2 regions of the Glaciimonas sp. Gout2 genome follow, and region 2 is predicted to be linked to the other one. Evidence: predicted binding sites of a transcription regulator. Region 2 holds the regulator's gene; the other holds the start of a gene.
The links. The regulator LexA, encoded in region 2, represses DNA repair genes until DNA is damaged. The targets are predictions, from matches to a motif close to ACTGTATNNNNATACAGT.

Region 1: the regulator LexA is predicted to act here: its motif matches at 1,382-1,399, upstream of recA (recombinase RecA).

The regions. Positions count from the first base shown of each region.
Region 1 is NZ_JASJXA010000010.1:56,024-59,632, forward strand. It holds gene kbl (glycine C-acetyltransferase) at 1-146, opposite strand, end outside; gene QN379_RS09390 (XRE family transcriptional regulator) at 542-1,117, shown strand; gene recA (recombinase RecA) at 1,447-2,571, shown strand; gene recX (recombination regulator RecX) at 2,844-3,335, shown strand.
Region 2 is NZ_JASJXA010000081.1:963-4,571, forward strand. It holds gene rpsF (30S ribosomal protein S6) at 13-405, opposite strand; gene lexA (transcriptional repressor LexA) at 681-1,355, shown strand; gene QN379_RS22715 (RNA methyltransferase) at 1,575-2,354, opposite strand; gene QN379_RS22720 (inositol monophosphatase family protein) at 2,687-3,490, shown strand.

The DNA of each region.
Region 1 (3,609 bases), on a different contig from region 2:
AGAGTGCGGCCGTCGTCACAGACAACTTCGGCGCCCTGACGCGAATTGATAACGCGTTCCGGCTTATAAAGTCCTTGCTCGCGCAGAGCGTTCAGGTTGGTGTCGAGACTGGCGAAGAAGCTTGCTTTTGAGGATGTCGGCGTCATTTCAATTCCTTGTCGTTTTTTATGCAGACGGTTTTAATACCCACGGTTTTAATGTTCACTATCTATCTTAAAACTTGTACGGCGATCGTGTGCATTTTCGTATTGTGAGCGGTTGCCCAAGGCCAAATGACGGCCCCATTTATCGTTTTGAGTCTTATGTCTTTTGTCAATTTTGTAACCATAAATGTGGCTGTAAAATCCGGTAGCGGAACGCTTTAGCAAACGGCGTCGGCCTACGCTTAACACCTAGTGGGGTATTGGGATCTATTTGATCTATTATCGACTGTTGCATCTGTTACTATGAAGTTCAATATAAAGATATGAATCCACTATATCGAACAAATATTCAATATAGTGGATATTAACGACTGCCATTAAACATAGCAAGTAAATTTATGCATTCACCTATTGCTCACAACACACCACCCGAAGTCGGCGCGACGCTTCAACGGCTACGGCTTAAGCGCGGTCTGACGCTTGACGATTTGTCGCGTGCGGCCGGCGTGTCTAAATCCATGCTGTCGCAAATTGAACGTGAAAAAGCGAATCCGACCATAGCGGTGACATGGCGATTGGCCAACGCTTTAGGTATTGGTATAGAAGAATTGCTCGCTACCGAAACGTCGGAACGGGAAGCTATTCACATCATGGAACCGCACGAAACGCCTACTTTGCCTGGTCTTCACGCTGGTTACGTCCTGCGCATTCTCGGGCCGATGGAATTGGCCGGCAAATATGAATGGTACGAATTGACGTTGGCACCGGAAGGGGCATTAGTTTCCACACCGCACGATCCTGGCACGATGGAGCATTTAACGTTGTTGAATGGTGGTGTCGAGGTCGTCGTGGATGGCGTGAAGAAAAAGCTGAAAATTGGTGGCACTGCACGCTACCCCGCCGACAAAAATCATGTGATACGTAACACAGGAAAAACCGAGGCGAGAGCTCTATTGGTAGTGATTCACCGATAAATCCAGAGGGCTTACGCAAATCGCCCAAGCGGCGTTTTGCTCTCCTGGCCGCGTTTTGCTTTCCTTGCCGCTGCTAGCCCCGGTACTGGCGTACTGTCTGCGTCGGCAGGGTTGGCAAGCCCGTTGCTAGGACGGTTAGTTTGTATCCTCTTGCATCAAGATTTCAACCAAAATTCCACACGGGTTTACAATGCGGGTAAAGAAAGTGGTTGCAGCTGGTTTGCAACATTATCTAACTTTAAGTTTACAACGCTTGCAATTCGCACTGTTTTTTTATACAGTACTGTTTATTAATACAGTCTTACACCCCTTTTGCCGAAAGAAAATCCATGGACGATAAAAAATCCGCAGCAAATCCTGATAAAAGCAAGGCACTTGCCGCAGCATTGGCACAAATCGAAAAGCAATTCGGCAAGGGTTCGATCATGCGCATGGAAGATGGTGCCGTGGTCGAAGAGGTCCAGGTCGTTTCCACTGGTTCATTAGGTCTTGATATTGCGCTAGGCGTTGGCGGATTGCCGCGCGGTCGTGTGGTCGAAATCTATGGCCCTGAATCATCCGGTAAAACCACGCTGACCCTGCAAACCATTGCTGAAATGCAAAAGCTGGGCGGCACCTGTGCGTTTATTGATGCAGAACATGCGCTTGACGTCGGTTACGCTCAAAAGCTTGGGATCAATCTGGCAGACCTGCTGATTTCACAACCGGATACTGGTGAACAGGCGCTTGAAATTACCGATGCGCTGGTCCGTTCCGGCGGTGTAGATCTGATTGTTATCGATTCCGTTGCCGCATTGACGCCACGCGCCGAAATCGAAGGCGACATGGGCGATTCCTTGCCGGGCTTGCAAGCGCGTCTGATGTCACAAGCATTGCGTAAATTGACTGGCAGCATTAATCGCACGAATACACTGGTGATTTTTATTAACCAGATTCGGATGAAGATTGGTGTCATGTTTGGTAATCCGGAAACAACAACCGGCGGTAACGCACTGAAGTTTTACGCTTCGGTCCGCCTGGATATTCGTCGTACTGGCTCAATTAAATCAGGCGACGAAGTGATCGGTAACGAAACACGCGTAAAAGTTGTGAAGAACAAAATCGCACCACCGTTTAAGGAAGCGCATTTCGACATTCTGTACGGTACAGGTACTTCGCGTGAAGGCGAAATTCTGGATCTTGGATCGGATGCCAAAATCGTTGAAAAATCAGGTGCCTGGTACAGTTATAACGGCGAGCGTATTGGTCAAGGTAAAGACAACGCCCGTAACTACCTGAAAGAGCGCCCAGAACTGGCACGTGAAATCGAAAACAAAGTACGTGCATCACTAGGCGTACCATTACTAGAGGGCGCAGTGTCGACAGAAACCGACAAAGCCGCTGAGAAAGCAGCAAAAGCCGCTGAAAAAGCAGCAGCCAAAGAAGCTGCAGCGTTAGCCGCAAAAGTAGAGTAATCAAAGAAAAGTGAATCGGTCGGGTGGCGCATGGCTCCTCGTCCGATTTTTATTTTGTTCTTGATGAGTGCAAAATAAGCGTGATGAGTGTTAAGTGAGGTTATAGCTTTCTCCTGACTCCTTATGTGCTTTTAAGATTGCGTTTTAAATAAGGTTGCGACGCTGCAAACTTAATGTGCTGTCGTAAAAGCGAACCCAACGTTTTGTAACGTTTTGTTTTTGGGAAATATTTTTTAATAAGGCGGGCTGTGTTACATGACCCGCATCCAGTAATGGCAAAACCAACAGTCAGTCTGAAGGGCAGGGCGCTTCGTTACTTATCGATGCGTGAGCATAGCCGTATCGAGTTAAAGCGTAAGTTATCGCGTTATGTCGAAGAGGGCGATGACATAGAGGTTTTGCTCGATTGGCTTGAGGAGTCTAAATTTTTATCTCAAGAACGCTTCTCCGAATCTCTTATTAATCGGCGCTCTGGACGTTATGGCAATAGCCGCATCGTGATGGAATTAAAAAGTCACGGTATCGCCGCCGATGCGATTAGTGCGGTTAAATCACAGCTTGCAGAAGGCGAATTTGCCCGCGCCCGCGAAGTGTGGGTGAGGAAATTTGGGCGTCAACCGCTTAATGCTATCGAACGCGGCAAACAGATGCGGTTTTTATTGCAGCGCGGATTTTCTCATCGGGCGGTGCAAGCTGCGATTAACAGCGTTGGTGATGACGATGCGTTCGAGCCCGTTGAATCTGATGACGATGGGATTGTTTAGGGCGGACATCAACATATTATTGCCACCGGTTCGGTCCTAATTTGGGCCTTAACCTAATTTGGTTCTTATGATGCCGAAGACGTCTGATGCGTCTAATAGAGTGGATTTTCGACGATCCTCGTACAATCCTTGTACATGCCTGTACATCCTCGCACATTCTTTCATATACGTGATTTAAACAGCTTAAATCGCCCATACGCGGGCGGCCATGCAAATTTACCGTAACTAGGTCATACTGTGAGATTGTTGCAACGCACACAAACTCACCTATTCA
Region 2 (3,609 bases):
TAATCGGCAAAATTAGGCGGCTGCCGGGGCTGATGCTGGCGCAGCTGGTGCTTCAGTACGATGGCTTTTAGCAGCATCTTCCTTTTGCACAGCCTTCATCATTGGCGATGGGCCAGTTTCAGCTTTTTTCAGCTTGACCGTCAGGTGACGCAAAACAGCATCATTGAACTTAAAGCCAGTTTCGATTTCGGTCAGTGTTTCGCTGTCGCATTCGATGTTCAAGCAAACATAGTGTGCTTTTGCCAATTTTTGGATCAGGTAAGCCAATTGACGGCGACCCCAATCTTCAACGCGATGAACGATACCGCCACGTGTAGTGACAATACCCTTATAGCGTTCGATCATTGCAGGCACTTGCTCGCTTTGATCCGGATGGACGATAAACACGATTTCATAATGACGCATGTAAGCTCCTTTTTGGACTGTTGAAAATAGCCCACCCCGGCGTCAAGACGAGTGTGGGAAGAGGAAAGTCGATAACTATACAGTGAAATCCTTCAAAACTCAATGCTCAATACACATGATCGTCATACAGACAAATAGATTGTCAAATTTACTTGCATTCAACTGAATACTGTACAAAAATACAGACTGTTTATATACACAGTTCGCCGGTGGCATAAATCGCAGCATGAACGCCATATTCTCGCACCAGCCCTTATTCGACAACCGCTATCAATATGATCAAATTAACTGCACGCCAACAACAAATACTTGATCTCATCAGGGATGCTATTGAGAACACGGGTTTCCCTCCGACTCGCGCTGAAATCGCATCCGAGTTAGGATTTCGCTCAGCCAATGCAGCTGAAGAGCATTTGCAGGCGCTTGCACGCAAAGGCGCCATCGAAATTTCGCCGGGGACGTCTCGCGGAATACGGCTTCTTGCAAAAGGCCCTAGCCCGACTAGTAAGCGCAATAATGATGACATCGGGCAGCAATTTACCTTACCCCATCCTGCATTAATGCAACTCAATCTTCCATTGGTGGGACGCGTGGCTGCCGGATCACCAATCCTGGCACAGGAACACGTTCAGGCACGATACAACATTGATCCTACCTTTTTTAGCGATAAACCGGATTACTTGCTGAAGGTACGCGGCATGTCTATGCGTGATGCCGGTATTCTTGATGGGGATCTACTAGCTGTCAAAAAAACGGAATCAGCGAGAAACGGTCAAATAGTCGTAGCACGACTGGGCGATGACGTCACCGTCAAGCGATACAAAAAAACTGGCTCTTCGATACAACTACTACCAGAAAATCCAGAATTTGAACCGATCATTGTCAGCGAAGATCAAGATGACTTTGCGTTAGAAGGCTTAGTGGTGGGATTAATGCGGAACTGGGGCTAATCCTTAAAAATGCAATTATCGGCTCGATCAGAGCTGATAATTGCAAGCGTATCAAGGCGCACTTTTTAATGAAGACGTAAGCTAATTAACCTAAATAGCGCATTTGAAAGCCCCTCTCAGGATGAAAAGCGGCATCTCTTAGCGTTAATCAAAACTACTCAAAAATTCCTTAATTACTTTTGAAGCAATAATTTTTAACACCCGGAAAAAATTTCTCCATCAATCAAGACGCCGCCGCTTAGTCAAAATCTGATTAGCGATACCGCGCAAAATATTCACCTCTTCAGTTTCCAACCCTGCGCGTGCAAACAAACGCTTCAGGCGTGGCATCAATTTTTTCGGATGTGCCGGATCGAGAAAATCGATTTCAATCAGTGCTTTTTCCAAATGGGCAAACATACCTTCAATCTCAATCAGATTAGCGGTATCGCCGTGAAATCCGATCTCGTCACTTGACTCACTCTCGCCAGGCGGTTGTTCAGCGCTAGCCGCGACCCGAAACTCATAAGCTAATACTTGCACCGCTTGCGATAAATTTAAGGAGGAATAATCGGGATTCGCCGGAATGTTAATTAATACATTACATTTCTCGACGATTTCATTCGGCAAACCATAGCGCTCGCTTCCAAATAATATTGCCCCAGTCAGGGTTTTATCTGTCGCTAGTTGCGCCGCCACCGCTCTTGGTGCCATCACAGGTGGAGAAAACTCGCGGAGGCGCGCACTTAGCGCAGCTGCATAATTGCACCCGATCAAGGCCTGTTCGACAGTCTCGACGATTCTGGCTGACGATAGAATATCTTGCGCACCGCTTGCTAATGCAATTGCCTCATCACGCTGTAAAACGTCCGGATAGCGGGGATTCACCAGGACCAGCTCGGAAAATCCCATTGTTTTAATAGCACGTGCAGCTGCGCCAACATTGCCGGGACTACTGGTATCAACCAGTACAAAGCGTAGGCGATTGAAAAGAGACGTGTTGGTTTTTGTCAGGTTCATTTAAAATAGCGTCATTCGCAGGTTAATTTTCAGGAAACGCTGATGTTTAGTGTCTTGGAGTATTAGCCGGGAGCCTGTCGGTCTGACCGGATCAAAGTGAAAAATGCACTGAACGAGGACAGATTTTGCCAGATTCGCAGCACCGATAGCCAGCTATTGGTCGAGAAACTGATGAAACATGACCTGACCAGATCATTTTTCAGCCGATTCCGCATAGCCCGTCAGGCCCTTGTTACCGTCAAGACGGCCTGCATCGCTCATTATTAATAATATAGGTTGGTTCTGTTCCCATTAGGCACAGTGCCGCCATTTTAACGGAACCGAATCCAGATATGCATCCTATGCTCAATACGGCCATCAAGGCCGCCCGTCGTGGTGCCGCAGTCATTTCGCGCGCCTCCTTCGATCTCGACCTGCTTCAGGTAGAAAAAAAAGCACATAACGATTTTGTCACTGAAGTTGATAAAAATGCCGAAGCGGCAATTATTGACATTTTGAAGAACGCCTATCCAGACCACGCCATATTGGCCGAAGAGTCCGGTGCGTCCGACAATCTACATGACGAAAACGAAAACGTCTGGATTATCGATCCAATCGATGGCACTACCAACTTCATCCATGGCTTTCCACAATACTGCGTGTCGATTGCGTTACAGCATCGTGGACAAATTACCCAAGCCGTCATCTATGACCCAACTCGTAATGATTTATTTACCGCTAGCAAGGGCGCTGGCGCTTACTTAAATGAAAAACGTATCCGTGTCAGCAAACGCACTCGCATTGCAGATGGCTTGATTGGAACCGGCTTTCCTTTCCGCGAGACCGAAGGGCCGGTCATGGACGAGTACATGAAAATGTTCCGCGTAATGACACAAAACTGCGCTGGTCTGCGCCGCCCCGGCTCGGCTGCGCTCGATCTGGCATACGTTGCAGCGGGTCGCCTGGATGGTTTTTTTGAAAAAGGTTTAAAACCGTGGGACATCGCGGCTGGTACTTTGCTGATTACGGAATCTGGCGGTATCGTCGGTAACTTTGTTGGGGATTCTGATTACCTCTACAAAGGCGACGTATTGGCTGGCAACCCTAAAATATTCGCACAATTGGTTAGTTTATTATCGCCATACGCAAAAAAGTAGAAAAAAACTGAATGGCATCCTATCCTAAAGATGAGGCCAGAATGTCACAAGGGAATAGGTTCAGGGATATCACTAAAGTGGCGTGATTTGAACCAACTGATCGACTCAAATGATCGACG